DNA from 3 places in the Chryseobacterium shigense genome. Region 2 is predicted to be linked to each of the others. Evidence: riboswitches for the same ligand, from Rfam matches in the RefSeq annotation. Region 2 holds a riboswitch; each other region holds the start of a gene.
What was found. A riboswitch is a leader RNA that binds a small molecule or an ion and turns the genes downstream of it on or off. The one in region 2 is predicted to bind S-adenosylmethionine.

Region 1 (6,072 bases), on a different contig from region 2:
TCCTCTCCTTCAAACTTAATGATTGATCTGTTTTTTAAAAACTTTATTTCGTTAGCATTTCTCATTCTACAAAATATTTTTTATGATAGTATTTAATTGTTCGTATTCCATTAGGAAGGCATCATGCCCGTGAATTGACTGTATTTCATGATAGAAAACCTCTTTGTTTTTCTCTTTCAGCTGTTCAAAGCACATTCGCATTTCTGAAGCAGGGAAAAACAAATCTGTATCTACTGCGATAAGGTGAATTCGGGAACTGATTTTTTCCAGTTTTTCTTCTTCGGTATTGATATTCATGAGCAAATGATTCATCAGCTTGTAAGATTTTAAACTAAATCTTTCGTTTAATGAATTTCCATGATAAACCAACCAGTCTTCAGACTCAAGCCTCTGATTCTTCTGATCGTATCTGTTTTGAAATCTGTCATTTAAAGATTGAGGGGTCCTGTAACACAACATAGCATGGATTCTTGCTTTCTGCAGAGGCTCATCGTTTCCATTAAGCAGAAATTTCTGAACAAGACACTGTGCATGAAGCCAGTCATGAGTTTTAAGGTCACAGGCAATAGGAATAAATATCTCCGAGAGTTGCGGCTGTTTTGCAAGCATCTCCCAGGCAATTCCTCCTCCGAGGGAACCTCCGATAATGGCGTATAAATTTTTGATATGTAAAGCTTCAAGACCTTTCAGGAATATTTGTGCAATATCTGAAGAGGTGAAATCTTCGTATTCATCAATTAAAAAATCATCATATCCGTTTCCGGGAATATTGAAACACAGAACTGTATATATATTGGTATCAATTACCTGATTTTCCCCGATAAGTTTTTTCCACCAGCCTTTTTCTCCAGAAACGTTTGAGTTCCCGGTTAAAGCATGATTTACCAGTATAACGGGTGCTGAAAACAGGTCTTTCCCGAAGATCTGATAGGTCAGCGGGATATTGTATTCCTTTTGGGAACCGGTTTGATACGAAAGATTAATATAGTTTAGTTCTGTTTTCAATTCTATTATTTTAATACAATTGAAAATGCCACAGGAAATGGCTGAAAAGAACTTCAGTGAGTTATCTGTCCAATATAAATTGGTAGAACGTAGCACCTTCTCTGCTTGCACAAAGGGTTGCTAAGGTTTCATAGGGTCTAATCCCTCAACCTTTCTTGATAACATTTTCAATATTTGAATGAACGCACTGCAAAGATATGTTTTTTCTTTTAATATTTAAAAAAATTATTTTTAATATTTAAAAAAGCTTTATTGATAAGTATTTCAAGGATATATTAATAATTATTCAGATGAAAGGAATTGGAATTATTTTTCAAAAAAACTACCTTCGTACTGAAAAAGTGATGAAATATGACTGTTGAAAAAGAAAGATTACTAGATCCCAAATGGAAAAACTGGGGACCATACGTAAGTAACCGGCAATGGGGAAATGTGCGTGAAGACTACAGCCCGAACGGAAATGCCTGGCATTACGCCAACCATAATAATGCAGAAAGTTATACCTACCGATGGGGCGAAGAAGGAATCGCAGGAATTTCCGATGTGAAGCAGATTCTCTGTTTTGCCTTCTCCTTTTGGAATAAAAAAGATAAAATTGTAAAAGAACGTTTTTTTGGACTGAGCAATCCGCAGGGTAACCACGGGGAGGATATCAAAGAGATTTTTTACTATTTAGATAATACACCTACCCATAGTTATATGAAAATGGTGTATAAATACCCTATCAATGCATTTCCTTATGACGATCTTGTTACCGAAAATGGCAGACGGAGCAAAAAGGAGCCTGAATATGAACTGTTTGATACGGGAATTTTTGACAATGATGAATACTTCGATATTTTCATTGAATACTGTAAGGCTGATCACAACGATATTCTTGCAAGGGTAACTGTTCATAACAGAAGCCGTCAGGATGCCCCTATCGTTATCACTCCGGCTGCATGGTTCAGAAATAACTGGAAATGGGGATACAACACATATAAAGGTGAAATGAATGCTTCATACGATGGATGCATTGACATTAAGCATGACAGCATTTCGATTAAGAAATTCTACTCAAGGAATCTTGCTGCAAAAAGTGCTTTCTGCGAAAATGAGACCAATACTCCCAAATTATATGGAGCCCCTTATCCCGGAAATACTTATTTTAAGGACGGAATCAACGATCATATTATTTATGAAAGCAATACGGTAAATCCGGAAAAAAGAGGAACCAAAGCAGCTTTCATCATTGACGAAATAATTGAAGCCGGACAATCCAAAACGTTTGATTTCAGGCTGTGCCCGGATGAGATGGATGAGCCTTTTGATAAGTTCAACGAAATTTTCAGTGCAAGATCTGCAGAAACAGATGAATTCTATAATGAGATCCAAAGCGAAACCACAAATGAGGATGAAAGAAATGTGCAACGGCAGGCATTCGCAGGGCTTCTGTGGAATAAACAGTTCTATCATTATAATGTGGGCAAATGGCTGAAAGGCGATCCCAACCATGAAGCTCCGAGAAATTTCAATGAATATGTAAGAAATACAGAATGGAACCATCTCCACAATAAGGATATTATCTCTATGCCTGATAAATGGGAATATCCGTGGTATGCAACATGGGATCTGGCATTTCACTGTGTGCCTTTTTCCATTATTGACGGTGAATTTGCAAAAGGACAGCTTCTGCTTTTAACAAAGGAATGGTACATGCATCCGAATGGCCAGCTTCCTGCTTATGAATGGAACCTGAGCGATGTAAATCCACCGGTACATGCGTGGTCCTGCTTCCGTGTTTTCAAAATTGATGAAAAACAGAACGGCAAGCCTGATCTTTTATTCCTTGAAAAAGTCTTCCAGAAACTCCTCCTGAATTTTACATGGTGGGTAAACAGGAAGGATAAAAACGGCAAGAATATTTTTGGCGGGGGTTTCCTTGGTCTGGATAATATCGGGGCTTTTGACCGCAATATGGAACTGAAAGACGGCCAGCATCTTGAGCAGGCTGACGGAACAAGCTGGATGGCAATGTACGCTCTTAATATGATGCGAATCGCTATGGAACTTGCTCAGTATTATCAGGTATACGAAGATATGGCCATTAAATTTTTCGAACATTACCTCTATATCGCGGAAGCGATGGAAAACCTGGGTGATGGCAAAGAAGGTTTATGGAATGAGGAAGACGGCTTTTTCTATGATGTATTGCAGCTTGGTAACGGAGAAAGTGTTTCCTTGAAATTAAGAAGTATCGTAGGACTGATCCCGATGTTTGCTGTAGAAATTGTAGACCATCAGTTATTGGAAAAGATGCCCAATTTCCAGGCAAGAATGGAATGGGTATTGAAAAACAAGCCTGAACTTACAAAACTGGTTTCTCACTGGGATGAGGAAGGACAGGGCAGAAAACACCTGATGAGTATCCTTCGTAAGAACAGACTGACAAAGGTTTTAAACAGAATGCTTGATGAAAAAGAATTTTTAAGTTCTTACGGAATCCGGGCAATGTCTAAAGTGTATGAGGAAAATCCTTTCGTATTCTCCGTTCATGGTACTGAAAATGTGGTGTATTATACTCCTGCAGAAAGTGACAGCCGTATGTTCGGGGGCAACAGCAACTGGAGAGGACCTATCTGGTTCCCGATCAATTTCCTTATTGTGGAAAGCTTACAGCGTTTTCATTTTTATTATGGCAACAGTTTAAAAGTGGAATTCCCCACCGGAAGCGGCGAGAAAAAGAACCTTGATGAAGTGGCGCAGAATATCAGCAGAAGACTGTGTTCGTTATTTTTAAAGGATGAAGATGGACAAAGACCTTTTAACGGAGGCAATGCCAAATTCAATTATGATGAGCATTTTAAAGATTATATTACTTTCTTTGAATATTTCCACGGAGATAATGGTCGTGGCGTAGGAGCTTCCCATCAGACAGGATGGACGGCAACAGTTGCCAAGCTTATGAAACCGAGATTAACTGTATAAAATGAAGAGTCCGGCCTATTTGGGCCGGACTCTTCATATCAATTAAAAAAAGATTTAAACTTTCTCTCCGTTAACCAGAACTTCGTACCCGATTTCTACATTCGGTTCTAAAGTTTTTGATACGGAACAATATTTTTCAAAAGACAGTTCAGCTGCCTTTAATGCTTTTTTAGGATCAATATTTCCTTCCAAAAGAAACTTCACTTTAATGGATTTAAATGGCTTTGCATCATCTACAGGAATTCTTTCTCCTTCTACTTCTGCCTGGAAGCCGGTAATTTCCTGACGCTGTTTTTTCAGGATAGAGACCACATCTATTCCGCTGCATCCGGCTACGGCCATCAGTACGCTTTCCATAGGAGAAACTCCTTTAGCACCTGGCTGTGAAGTGTTGTCCAAAAGAATTGAATTCCCTTGGGAATTGGTACATTCGAATAAAAAGTCCTCGTTTATTCTGTTTAGTGTTATTTTCATTTTCGAATTTTATTGTAAAATTTTTAAGTTCCTTTCAGAATGGTAACTGATTGTATCATTTATATAAAATCAGTTTAGCCGTGATGGAGACCATTAGATTTATTATACAAAATTATAAAATTCCCCGCGCTTTTATCTCAAGATATTTATTGATAACGTCAATATTTAAATTTTCAGGCAAAGTGTATACCGTATAGATACCATATTTCCTCAGTTCCTGAATGATCAGTTTCTTTTCAAATTCAAATTTTTCAGCAATGATCTCATCATAGATTTCCTGCATACTTTCAGGATTTTTGTTGATAAGGGTATGCAGTTCTGAGTTTTTAAAAAATACAACGACCAACAGATGGTTTTTGGCAATACCGCGGAGATATTTCAGTTGCCTGTTTAATCCGTCAAGGGTTTCAAAGTTGGTAAAAAGCAGAACAAGGCTCCTCTGGTTCAGAGAATATTTTACATCCTGATACAGGCGGTTAAAATCACTTTCAAAAAAGTCGGTTTTAATGTTATACAATGCTTCCGATATCTTTTTCAGCTGTCCTGATTTATTTTCAGCAGCAACTTTGTTCTCCGTTTTTTTAGAGAAGGTCATCATTCCGGCCCGATCGCCTTTCTTGAGGATAATATGAGACAGGGCCATTGCTGCATTGATAGAATAATCAAGCAGACTGAGACCGTTGAAAGGCATCTTCATCGTTCTTCCCTTATCAATCAGAATAAAGATACGCTGAGATTTCTCGTCCTGAAACTGGTTAACCATCAACCTGTTTGTTTTAGATGTGGCTTTCCAGTTGATGGTTCTGATATCATCTCCCGGAACATATTCCTTGATTTGCTCAAACTCCATGGTATGCCCCAGTTTTCTGATCTTTTTGATTCCGCCCAACATAAATTCACTCTGCAATGCCATCAGTTCATATTTTCTGAGATGAACAAAAGACGGATAAGCAGGCAGCATAGCATCTTTCTGGAAATTAAATCTTCTGGCTACAAATCCTAATGGTGAAGAAGCATACACATTCAGGTTTCCGAAGCTGTATTCTCCTCTTTCTTTAGGTTCAAGGCTATACTGGAAATAAGTATTCCTGCCGGATTCAATATCTTTTGTAATCAGAAAATCTCTTTTCTGGAACTGAAACGGAATTTCATCAATGATTTTCGTACTGATCTTAAAACCGTAGTTATTTTTAATATCAATTTTCACAAAATTTTCATCCCCGTTGGATAGTTTTTCCGGGAGTATTCTTTGGGCAAACAATGCATTCTTCTGATTAAATAATAAAAGATAATCTACCATTACCGCAAGAAAACACAGCAGCAAAAGAATGTGAGCAACCCACATCAGAACCGGGAAGAAAAATGCAAGGACATACATGATCCCCACTCCAATGAGCGAAAAGAAAAAGCGTGTATTGATGTATAGGTTTTTCATATTTTCAGGAATTAGGGATTAGGATGAAGGGATCAGGGATTTAACTATAGTAAACAATTACCTGTTAAGCTAATCCCTTCATCCTAATCCCTCCAAAATCTATCTAGGAATCTCTATCCCTTCCAGGATCTGGCGTATAATTTCATCTGCTGTAAGCCCTTCCATCTCTCTTTCCGGAGAAACGATCACTC
Region 2 (6,072 bases):
GAATGCCCCCTGAAGAACCGCCTGATCAGATCCCGGTGCAAAACTTCCTTCCGGACGGTAGAATAAATCAGTAAGCACTACTCTGTCCTTGATTTTTATTAAATAAGCATCCGCTGTAAACACTAAACTTAGAGATGGAATCTTCCACGTAATTCCCGTGCTGTAGGATTGCGAAGTTTCCTGTTTTAATTTTGGTATTCCCAATGCCTGAGCCGCTTCAGAATTGTTCCTGAAAGTTCCCACTTGTGTTGTTTGTCCTTTCTGGATCAGTGTAGAGGTAGAACTGTAATAGATCTGTGCCAGAGAAGGCGCTCTGAATCCTGTGGAAACAGCTCCTCTCCAGTTAAAGTTTTTAGCCAGTTTTACATTGGTTGCCAGTTTATAATTGAAAGTAGAGCCGAAGTCTGAATAATTTTCAAAACGTACAGCTCCTTCCACTAGCCACCAATCAGTTGGCTCAATTTCAACATCTGCATAGGCCGCAACACTGTTTCTGCTTCCGGAAACCGCATTATCAGGACTGAATCCCGGAAACACCTGTGACCCTGCCGGTCTTATATTGTTAAAAAAATCAGTTGGTTTTTCATTATCAGGAGTAGAGGCTGTCACTACGCGACCATAGATATCATAGGAAACATATGAGTTTTCATTTCCTGCATTCACTTTGTAGTTTTCATAACGATACTCCCCTCCAAAAGCTACATTCAGACCGTGAAGTACATCATACTTCTTAGAGAAATCCAGATTCAGTGTATTTTGTAAAAATTCAGACCCTCCAGCATCAAAAGTTCTTGGTGAATTATCACCCAGGGATGCGTTAAATGTATTCACTACCCCAAAATTAAAGGCATTTTTCCCGAACGTATTGCTTAAATCCACATTCCAGCCGTTCCATTTTCCTTTGATTCCTCCGGCTAATGAATAATCATTCACAGTTGCTTCAATTTGCGGAAGATATCCGTTCGGGGTAACAGCATTGATATTTCTTTCTGTATTCGGCAAGCGGTAAAAACCTCCGGCATTTCCTAAACGGTAGCTATATCCTCCAAAAGAATATACTTTCCAGTCTTCATTCACCGGGATTTCAGAGTTGAAAAAAAGCTGTGCCGACTGCAATTTAGACTGCCCTGCTCTCAAGCTGAAATCTTTTCTTTCCAACCCTCTATACTTAAGCTCCTGATCCGTAAAATCCTGTTTTAATAAGCCTTGCAGTGCTATAATACTGTTCGCTCCTGCTATCTGGGTCTTGAAATCCTGTGAAAAATAATCAACCTGCAATGCATATTGCTTCACTGTATTAATGATCTGCTGTGTATTAGAAGTATTGGTAATATTCTTATATAATCCGTCTATATTCACTCCATTTTGTAGTGCCCTGTAATTAATGGCATTATAGGCGTTAAAAATATCTCCCTGACGTACGCCAGCCCTTGAATACGGGTCACGATACTGCACTGATCCCGTTACATTGACGAACCCTTTATCACCGATTTTTGCTCCGTAATTCAGATCTGCAGAAATGGTCTGTCCATCTACTCCACCGGAAAAATTATTGGCTGCCGGTGAAGCATATCCTCCTAAAAACACCTGTCCTGAAAGCCCCAGTCTTCTTTTAAGGCCTAAATTCACGACCCCGGCAATAGCATCGGAACCATACTGGGCAGAAGCTCCGTCTCGCAGCACTTCTATTTTATCTAAGGCAAAAGCAGGGATAGCATTAAGATCTGTTCCTACTGAACCTCTTCCCGGAGTCAGGGTAACATTGATCAGGGACGACTGGTATCTTCTTTTTCCGTTAAGCAAAACCAAAACCTGATCCGGACCAAGTCCCCTGAGAAGAGCAGGATCTACAAAATCGGTTCCGTCATTAACGGTATGTGAGGTAGAGGAAAATGAAGGCACTACATAGTTAAGGGCCTGGCTTATATTATTAACAGGACTTTGTCTCAAAATCTTTGAAATATTGATAATATCTACCGGAACAGGTGTTTCCGTAAGCGATCTCCCCGATCCTCTTGATCCCAGAATCACTACGTCATCAATTTTTTTGGATGATGCAGAATCCGTCTGCCCGAAGTAAAATGCTGAAATAAAAGTTGCTGATGCTATGATTATTTTTTTGTTGAAAGTATGCATGTTTTTTTCTATTTTTTTATTACTAATTGTATGATTTCAGGCAATAATTTTCCTGTAACCTTATGTTTAAGGTTACGGTCAAAAGCCGGAATGGTTGGTATTATTTTTTAAAGATGTCTAGAAACAACAACACATGCGCATATGGAAATGGCATGAAAACAGGTCAGAATAGTAAAATGACACTTCACGATCTGAGAAACTAAAATTTAAATTGGTAATGTGATTTCCCTTGTCTTTAAACATTGATTTTATTTTTTTAAAACAAAAATTTCAAGATGGGAGGAAAAATAGAGAATAAACATTTTTTCCGGGCATACCGGCTTATCTATTTCAGCACCTTGCTTGTTTTTGCAGGTTGCTATCCCATCTATGAGATTCTTGATAATTACAGGGCAAAGATATAAATATTTCGGAAATAAAAAAATAATTGCTAAAAAATTTAACTTTTCGCAAATTCTACCGTAACAATTTCCCTTTTTTTACGTCTAACAGAAATAGTAGTAAAAAAACATTATGAAAAAAACTATATTGACGCTATCCTTGCTGGGGTCATTTTTTGCCTATTCACAGGAAAAGACCAGTACCAATACGGAAAAGGAGAAACAGATTGAAGGTGTTGTCATTACCAAAACTAAAAAAGCCGTTGAACAGAAAGCAGATCGTACGATCTTTGATTTTTCCGAACAGCCACAGCTTAATAACGGTAATGTTCTGGAAGGTATAAAAAAGCTTCCGGGGCTGATCTCCACTGATATTGCCGGAATGATGTATCAGGGAAAAGTGCTGGACGTTTATTTGAACGGAAGACCTTTAAATATTACATCAAATGAATTAAATTCCTTCCTGGAAGGGATGCCTGCCAACTCGGTGGACAGAATAGAAGTGATCACACAGCCCGGCGCAGAATTCCCCGCTACTTCAGGAGGCGCCATCATGAATATCATTACGAATAAAAATGCCAATAAATATTTAACCGCAACTTATTCGGGCAATTACTCATTTACGAATTACGATAAATTCAGAAGCAGAGCCACTAATTCCTTAAATCTGAATGCAAGAAATAAATTATTCGGATGGCAGCTGAACGTAGGCCAGAACTACCGTGAAAGTATGTTAAATGGTGATCAGGATATCCTACTGCATAATAATACAGACAGAATAGCACGCGGTTACTTTGCAAAAGCAGGGGTAACCTTTGATCTTGGACAGGATAGGCTATTGCTGAACTACGATATTTATCACAACAATAATGATAATTATACCCTAAGCAACGGTATAGGAGACAGGACTCCGGATAACAGTCCATTAGGCTATTACCTGAGAGATTATGATTTTACTTCTTCAGATATTGCCCACACCAACACTATAAGACAGGAAGCAGTGGCGACCTACCAGAAACGCTTTGCGGATAAATCTCAGAAACTGGATTTCCAGTTTGGATATACAAAAGCTTATACAAAGTTCGGCCAGGATAATGTGTTCCTTGATAAAACATTCTATGGGCCATTTGAACCCCAGCCAAGAGATATTCTCGGAAATGTACTGAGCAATAATTCCGATATGAGGGTTGCTAACTTTAAAATAGATTATTCTCAACCGATCAAACTTCTGGATGGAGGAAAAGTAAGTTTGGGAGGGTTATATGAAAGACAGGATTATGATACGGAAACCAGAGGCCTTACCAATCTGGAATACCAGAGACAGACAGCTTCCACTTATCTTGAATTTCAGGCAAAGCTGAAAAAATTTGATTTTACTTTAGGAGCAAGAGCAGAAAATTATGACATTTCCGGGATTACAAGAACGATAAAGGATAATGCTGTTCTGGAAAGGGATTTAATACCTTTCAATAAGTTCAAGCTTTTTCCGAATGCCAGTGTACAGTATAGCCTGATTAATCAGGTGTATGTGGCAGCGAACTACAACAAAAAGATTACTCTGCCAAGCATTTCTGCCCTGAACCCGAACAATGTCATATTTGGAAGCCCAAACACCCAGGTAACCGGGAACCCGGATCTCCAGCCTACGATATTTGACAATTATGAATTGAAGGTTTCTGCCTTTGATTACGCTTTCATCGGATACAGTGTAAGTTCTGCGAAGGATCAGGTAGCACAGATCATCATGAAAAACGGTAAGAATCTTTACAATAAGCAGGTGAATATTTCGAATATGAAAATTCACAACTTCAATGTAGGTTTACCTATTCCGTTTATGATTTTCAGCAAACCGATGAGCGAGATCATGAAGTTTAATTTCAATCCTGATAAGATTAATTTCATGTACCTGTATGCTGGTTATCAGAAACATGACATTGATAATCTGAATAATAAAGGATTCTGGATCTTCAATATCATGACACAACTAATCTTACCGAAAGATATAAAGCTGACGGCCAATTACAGTTATCTGACACCGAAAGCCGGATATTTCTACTTTACGGCAGATAAACCGTTTAATAATAACCTGGATATTACGTTGACTAAAAAATTCATGAACAACCGTCTTACACTTTCTGTTTTCGCGAATGATATTTTCAACGGACAGGTAATGCAGGTGTATTCCAATCCGCCGGAAGGACAGCCTGTAATGATCAGAAGTAAGTATGATACGAGGAATTTCGGAATTTCCATCAATTATAAAATTCCAACCAAGAATAAACTGGCTAAGGAGGATGCGAATATCCTGAACCAGACTAAAAAAGAGGATAATGGCGGCGTAATGCAGAGTCCACAGTAATTTTTGTAGTCACAAATTATAAAATGAGGTAGTAAGATAATTTTACTACCTCATTTTCTATAAGAAGTAATTTTATTAACCACAGATTACACAAATCTGCACAGATAATTGCGCATAATTTTAACAACTTCAGATAAAGTATAGTATAAACATTTTTACAAATCCGTGTAATCTGTGGTTAAAATTCTATATACTCTTAATGCAATAAAAATTTCTTTTAGTAAGATCAACACAGTTATAAAGTTTCCTATCTTAATGAGAGTAAGTTTGTATATCAATACCATAATTTAAAAATCTATGGTCTGGAATTTCCAGTTCAAAGTATCAATAAGGATAAGCTGATCCGGCTTTATTGGGAGTTCTGTAATGATTTTTAAAGCCAGCATGGCCATCATGCTGCCTACAATACCCGGAAGCGCTCCCAAAACTCCCAGGCTGTCGCAATCCGGAATATTTTCTTCAAAAGGCAGCTCCGGAAAGATATCCCTGAGGTTTTTACTGCTTTTATAATTAAAAACGGCAACCTGTCCTGAAAAACCCAGTATACTTCCATAAATCAAGGGTTTTCCCAATTTCACACAAGTATCGTTAATTAAATATCTTGCTGTAAAATTATCAGAACAATCGATGATTATATCATATGATGAAATGATTTTTTCTGCGTTAGAAGAATTAATTTTTTCATTTATTGCGGCACATTTTACCTGATGATTAAGTTTTTTCACAAAAAGTTCTGCACTTTTTACTTTTGAGGTTCCAACCGTGTTTTCAGTGTGAATGACCTGGCGGTTCAGGTTGTGAAGCTCTACCTCATCAAAATCCACCACGCCCAAATTTCCGGCTCCGGCTGCTGCAAGGTATTGAATAACGGGACTTCCCAAACCTCCCGCTCCAATCACAAGAACTTTAGACTTGATGATTTTCCGCTGACCATCAAGTCCAATCTCTTCTATGAATATCTGCCGGCTGTATCTTTCGAAAATATCATTACTCATCGCTCATTAATTATTTTGAACCATTAAGATTTTTAAATTCCGCTGTATGCAGAATCCCAGTCTTTCATTACCGGATCATAGCCTGCTTTTCTGATGCTGTTTTTTACTTCTTCCATGCTTCGTTCATCGCTGGTTTCAAACTGTTCCAGAGATTCAACATCCACAGCATAGCCTCCCGGATTTGTTTTTGAGGCAGCACTCA
Region 3 (6,072 bases), on a different contig from region 2:
TCTTCACAGGGCATGAGTGACAATGCCATGAAATAGAATGCAAGTATCCATCTTAACAGGTTCATATAAACAAAGGTAAAGTTTTTTTCTAAATGGTAAAGCCAGGAAGCTCAATTAATATATTCTTAACATTCTGTTGGGTTTCGAAAGAAATATTACTTTTTCATATTTTTGGCAATCATAAGCTTTTATATCTCCTATGAAAAAATACATCCTATTTTTGTTTTTGATGGTAATGTCCTGTGTAGGCTCTGATACTGAATTCCTTCCTCAAACTGTTTCGGAAGCCAGGAACAGAGGTCTTTTAATAAAGGAATATTATCCTACGGTAAACAAAATCACAATTAATAAAGGAGAATATGAGATTGTGGAAGCGTTTACCACTTTTAAGTTCAATTCAAAAAAGGATCAAACGATCAATAAAAATTTCTTTGCTTTCAGTATAAGGCTTAAAAATCTTAAAACAGGTAAGGAAGGCCTTTCCCTTGAAGACAGTGATCATAGCCAATTTCTTGATTTTCATTGTGATTTCTGCGGCGGTATTAACAATGATAATATTGTATTATACTATGATGATATCAGCAAGAGGGAAACTCTTGACAGTGTTAAAATTGGTTTTAAAGACCAACATAGAAATGAAAAGGTTGTTTATTTTATGCATGGAAAATAACGAAAAGCCACCGTACTACACGATGGCTAAAAAAAATCAAATCTAATTATTACAGGTTAGGATTATTCTCAATCTCTTTCTGCGGAATACTAAACAGATAATACTTACTATTTGGTGCAAAAGCAGTCTGATCCGGGAAATTAAAGACTGAATGCCCTCTTCCGTTTACTGTTTTCACCGTTCCACCCGGAGTGGTAATCTGTACTTTTATCGGTTGGCCACCGGTATCTACATAAGGTTTTCTCTCTACGCTTCCTTGTGTTCTGATAATATCTGAAAGCGAGAATCCTTCCCCGAACAGTTCTTTTCTCCTTTCAGTCAGGATTTCTTTTATCACATCACTCTGAGCAAGCGAACCGCTATATATATTGGCATTTCTGGCTGTTTTCAATCCATTTAAAATGGTAACCGCATTAGTGATATTTCCATTTCTGGCTTCAGCCTCAGCTTCGATCAGGTACATTTCTGCGGCTCTCATCAATACAATATCTGCGATAAGCCCCGTCTTAAATTTAAATTTTGAATATCTCAAAAGTCCTTCCCTTCCCGGAAGACCATCCCACTGGAATAGCTGGGACCTGATATCATTCGTATCAAACAAATCTTTAAAGAAAGGATCTGCCATAAAGCTATAATAATAACTTCCCGAAGAAGACACATCAAGATAATGGAAGGCGTAGCTTGCCCCTGACTGCTCCTGAGTCTGCCCATGTCCCCAGATCCATTCTCCGTTGCTGATGTCATTGAAACCTTCTTTATATTTTTCAGCGGTCATGAGCGGATAACCTGTTCTTGCCATTTTCGCAGCGGAGGCAGCTTTATTCCATTCTCCGGTATTCAGGTAGGTTCTTGCCAAAAGTCCGTTTACGACCGCTCTGTTAATCTTATCCTTGTTATTTCTTGTATAATTGGTTAAAAGGTTATCTGCTTCCGTGAGATCATTTTTGATCAGGGTATACATTTCCTCAAGACTTGCTCTTTTCTTCGGAACAGAACTGATGGTTGAAGGCTCTGTATAAATCGGCGCAGTAAGAGCGGTTTTATCTTTCAGATAGCTGAACTGGTAAAAACTTGCCAGATTCAGATAACAGAAAGCACGTAATGCCTTAGCCTGACCTTTTACCTGGTCTTTTTTTGCCTGACTCCCTTCTGTATGGTCAATACGGGTGATTACATTATTCATGTTATTAATGGTTGAATATAGTGTTGACCAAATAAACTGCGGTCTTGAGGCCGTATTATTAATCATTTCCGTAAAAGCATACGCAGACGGGAACCCATATTTATTGGTTAGAACTGCAACATCACTTCCCATGGCATCACTGGTTCTCAGAACCGTTGAGTAACCGATATTTGCGTAGGTTGGACCGTCATCATTCAATTTTGCCCATGCTCCGTTAATTACTGTTTCCGCGCTTTCTGCCGTTTTGAAAACCTCAGCTCCGTTAGCCTGATCCGTAGGAGCCGTTTCCAGTTCGCTTTCACAGCTTGTTAGTGACCACACTGCGATCAGGGCAAGAGATATGTATTTTAATTTTTTCATTGTTTCAATTTTTGAAGGTTAAAGAGTTGCCTGAAGACCGAAAGTTATAGTTCTCATAGCCGGATACCTGTAATAGGTAGTCCCGTCCAATGCCTGTTCCGGGTCCATGCCTTTATGCTTGTAGAAGGTCAGAAGATTTTCTGCCTGAACGTAGATTCTGAATTTTTTTAGTCCTAATTTTTCAAAATAATCGGAAGGGAGTGTATAGCCCAGGCTTACGTTTTTAAGTCTTGCATACGTTCCGGAATACAAAAATCTTGAAGAAGTGGAAGTCCAGTTATTCGTTGTCGTGCTTAGCGCCGGAACATCTGTGTTCGGGTTTTCCGGAGTCCATCTGTTCAGCATTTCTGCACTCCACGCGCGTCCTCCGGCGTTTCCGTTGGACATTAATGATGTGTAATCCGTATCAAGGATCTTTCCTCCGATGCTGAAAGTCAGCAATCCTGAAAAATCAAAGTTTTTATACGCAATAGTTGTGGTAACTCCTCCCGTTACTTTAGGCAGCGCAGATCCCTGTACTGTTTTTGTAGCTTTTGCATACTCTGAAGTGGTTCCGTCTACCGTATTTCCATTGGTATCCTGGTAAATGTATCTCCATAAAGGTTTTCCGTTGGAAGGATCAACGCCTATCCATTCAGGAATAAAGAAATCATAGATGGAACCACCTACTTCAAGGCGTTTTGTTCCTGTTATTACAGATCCTTTAGGCAATTTTGTAATTTTATTGGTCAAAGTACTCAGGTTCACATCTACATTCCACTGGAAATCGTCGTTCTTGATTGGTGTTGTGAATAATGAGAATTCAAAACCGGTATTCTGTATTGTCCCGATATTGAAAGGAAAATCACTGATTCCCAGAGATGGGGCAACCGGCATATTAAACAGAAGATCCTGACTCTTTCGTTTGAAATATTCTACGTTACCTTTTACCCTGTTATTCAGAATTGCAAACTCAAGACCTACATTTAAATTAAGGTTGGTTTCCCACTTCACATCATTGGTCTGCACTTTTTCCAGAACTGTTCCCGGCTCGCCAAGGTTATTATAAAACCTGTACAATTCCTGGTAAGCATAGTAAAGAGAAGATCCGTTGGGTCTCCTTAATTTATCATTCCCCTGACCACCGTAACTTGCACGCAATGTCAGTTGATTGAAAACATTCAGGTTTTTGATAAAATCTTCATTTGAGACTTTCCATGAAGCTCCCACTGACCAGAATTTCCCCCATCTGTTATCTGCAAAGAATCTTGAAGAACCATCTGCTCTTCCGGAAACTGACAAAAAGTAAGTATTATTAAAATCATATTCTGCTCTTCCCAGGAAACTTAATAAGGAAAACTGATCTCTGTTTCCACTGAAGCTTCCCAGCAGCGCCGCAGCATCAGGCTCGTAGTAATAAGGAAGGGAAAACTGGCTTCTGGAACCGGATATCGTCTGGTAATCATATTTGTAAAATTCCTGGCCTCCCAAAACACTTAGGTGATGCTTTCCGAACTTCTTGTCAAAAGTCAGAATATTACTGGTTGTATAGGAAAGGGTTCTGCTGTTCGATTTCGTTACGGAACCTCCTGTTTCGCTTCCTTCCCCGATCAGCGGATTGGAATAGTAATGTCCGTTGTAATTTACAAGATCAACTGAAAAACTGGTTTTAAATCTCAGTTCGGGAAGAAAGATAAATTCTAAAAATCCTTTTCCTGAAAAATTGTCTTCTTTGTTTTCGTTTTTATCCAAAGGCAGTGTTGCAGCTGCATTTTGGTTCTGCAATGCACTTGTGGGTCTGTATTTCCCGAAATCATAGATCCTGTTTCCTTCTGAATCCAGCACATAACTTCCGTCAGCATTTCTTTCATAATATGGGTAGAAAGAAGGTATTACCCTGGCTGCATTGATGATATTGTCTGTTCTGGAATCTGAAGATGGCGGTGCCTGCTGAATACTGTTGGTGTAACTTAAATTGGCTCCGGCGTTCAGCCATTTTTTAACTTCAGAATTAATTTTTAGCCTGGTGGAAAACTTTTGAAATCCAGATTCTATGGCAATTCCTTTATCATCAAGGTATCCTAAGGAGAAGAAATAATTGCTTTTTTCGCTGCCTCCGCTGATGTCAAAATCTACCTGGCTTCTGGAGGCCGTCCTTTGAAGAATATCTCTCCAGTCGTCATTCCATAAAGCTTTTGCTCCCGGAAGAAGTTTTCCGTCTGTTCCTACAGGTTTGGGGAAACCGGCTCCGTAAGGGTTTATTCCCAGAGCATTCACAAGGTTGTCGCTTGCCATCTGTGCGGCCTGCTGGGAAGATATTTGCCCGGATTTGTAACCGTTTCTCAATGCTTCCCAATACAATTGGAAATACTCATCGGTACTTACCTGCTTATAATCTTTTACGGCTCTGGTAGAAAATCCCTGACTGATATTGAAATTGACCCTGGATTCTCCTTTTTTACCGGATTTTGTGGTAATGATGATGATCCCGTTAGCTCCTCTTGAACCATATAATGAACTTGCTGTGGCGTCTTTTAAAACACTTATGGATTCTATATCATTCGGACTGATGGAATTGATATTCCCATCAAAAGGAATTCCATCCACTACATACAGAGGGTCACTGGAAGCACTAATGGAACCAATTCCTCTTATTCTTACTGAAGCCGTTGCTCCAGGCTGTCCTGAAGCACTTACCGCCTGAATTCCCGGAACCTGCCCTTCGAGAGCTTTTGTAATATTGGTAACGGGCCTGTTGTTGATTTTTTCGCTGGAAATAGTGGCTACGGAACCTGTATAGCTTGTTCTTTTGGCTTTACCGTAAGCAATGACTACCACCTCATCAATTTCCTTTTCTTTGACTGTATCTTTTTTCGGCTTTATTTCCTGGGCATTTGCACTGATAATTCCTAAGAAAAATACAGCGGCAGAAGGAATCCAAGCCTTGGAATCAATTAAACTCTTACTAATCATAATCAATTTTATTTATCATATATTAAAAAACTAACCCTTTGCAGAAAAGTCAGCAAAGGGCATCGAAAAATACGATAAACCAAATGCTTATTTTTCCTTTAAAGGCTGAATGTAACACCTTGCGCAGGGGCAGGTTGTTAAGATTTCACAGGGTCAGTTCCCTCCATCTTTCTTTATAAGCCGATCGAAATATGTCTGCAAATCTAAAAACAATTAGTCTACAAAACAAGTAGACTTTAAAATTTTTTATTATACATTATCAAAAATTAACTTAATTCTCAACTAAAACACCGCCACAGCAAGGAGTTAACAGATTGCGAAATCCATAAATATGAGATTTATCATTATTAATAATTAAATGAAAAACTGAGAAGCAAAAAAAATGACATCTTCCGATGTCATTCCTTTCTTATAATAGCCTTTTAAATTTGCATATAGCAGTTCAGTTAGTTTGGGCTTTGCTCTTGAATATTTTTTTCCATTTTGCTACAGAGTTTCTGCTTAATTTAAATTCATCCGCTAATTCTGTATTATTATACCCGTTTCTCTCCTGAAATTCCAGGATTTCCAAAATCGAAGCTTCATCATACGATCTTTGTTTTTGGTTAAACTGAGCTATCTGCTGGTCTTCAACATCAAAAATCAGCTGATTTAATTTAATAACGTCTAAAACGGACAGAGTTTCTTTCTGCAAAATAAAATCACAAAGCCCGTATTTCTCAGGGCATTTTCTAAAAATAATGTCCGTGTATATTTTCTTATAATCCGGTGCTGATCTTTCCATATATTTTTTTTATTTCAATTTTGGAGACTTTATCATTTTCAAAGAATAAAAACAGGATTGTTTTCTTTCCGAATGTTCCTGTTTCCAGCGTATATGTCCAGTTATCAGAAGGATAGAAATTAA

Region 1: another riboswitch for S-adenosylmethionine. It lies ahead of HNP36_RS14310 (alpha/beta fold hydrolase); the one in region 2 lies ahead of HNP36_RS10310 (TonB-dependent receptor plug domain-containing protein).
Region 3: another riboswitch for S-adenosylmethionine. It lies ahead of HNP36_RS13670 (SusC/RagA family TonB-linked outer membrane protein); the one in region 2 lies ahead of HNP36_RS10310 (TonB-dependent receptor plug domain-containing protein).

The regions. Positions count from the first base shown of each region.
Region 1 is NZ_JACHLC010000003.1:321,318-327,389, reverse strand. Features, by position in the region: gene HNP36_RS14315 (ACT domain-containing protein) at 1-65, opposite strand, end outside; gene HNP36_RS14310 (alpha/beta fold hydrolase) at 67-1,005, opposite strand; SAM riboswitch class I at 1,064-1,170, opposite strand; gene HNP36_RS14305 (MGH1-like glycoside hydrolase domain-containing protein) at 1,357-3,972, shown strand; gene HNP36_RS14300 (OsmC family protein) at 4,027-4,446, opposite strand; gene HNP36_RS14295 (DUF58 domain-containing protein) at 4,559-5,881, opposite strand; gene HNP36_RS14290 (AAA family ATPase) at 5,981-6,072, opposite strand, start outside.
Region 2 is NZ_JACHLC010000002.1:103,401-109,472, forward strand. Features, by position in the region: gene HNP36_RS10310 (TonB-dependent receptor plug domain-containing protein) at 1-2,136, opposite strand, end outside; SAM-I-IV-variant riboswitch at 2,428-2,526, opposite strand; gene HNP36_RS10315 (outer membrane beta-barrel family protein) at 2,650-4,875, shown strand; gene HNP36_RS10320 (HesA/MoeB/ThiF family protein) at 5,163-5,870, opposite strand; gene thiH (2-iminoacetate synthase ThiH) at 5,903-6,072, opposite strand, start outside.
Region 3 is NZ_JACHLC010000003.1:204,607-210,678, reverse strand. Features, by position in the region: gene HNP36_RS13685 (DUF6660 family protein) at 1-65, opposite strand, end outside; gene HNP36_RS13680 (hypothetical protein) at 200-670, shown strand; gene HNP36_RS13675 (RagB/SusD family nutrient uptake outer membrane protein) at 720-2,213, opposite strand; gene HNP36_RS13670 (SusC/RagA family TonB-linked outer membrane protein) at 2,232-5,165, opposite strand; SAM riboswitch class I at 5,250-5,347, opposite strand; gene HNP36_RS13665 (helix-turn-helix domain-containing protein) at 5,608-5,949, opposite strand; gene HNP36_RS13660 (hypothetical protein) at 5,924-6,072, opposite strand, start outside.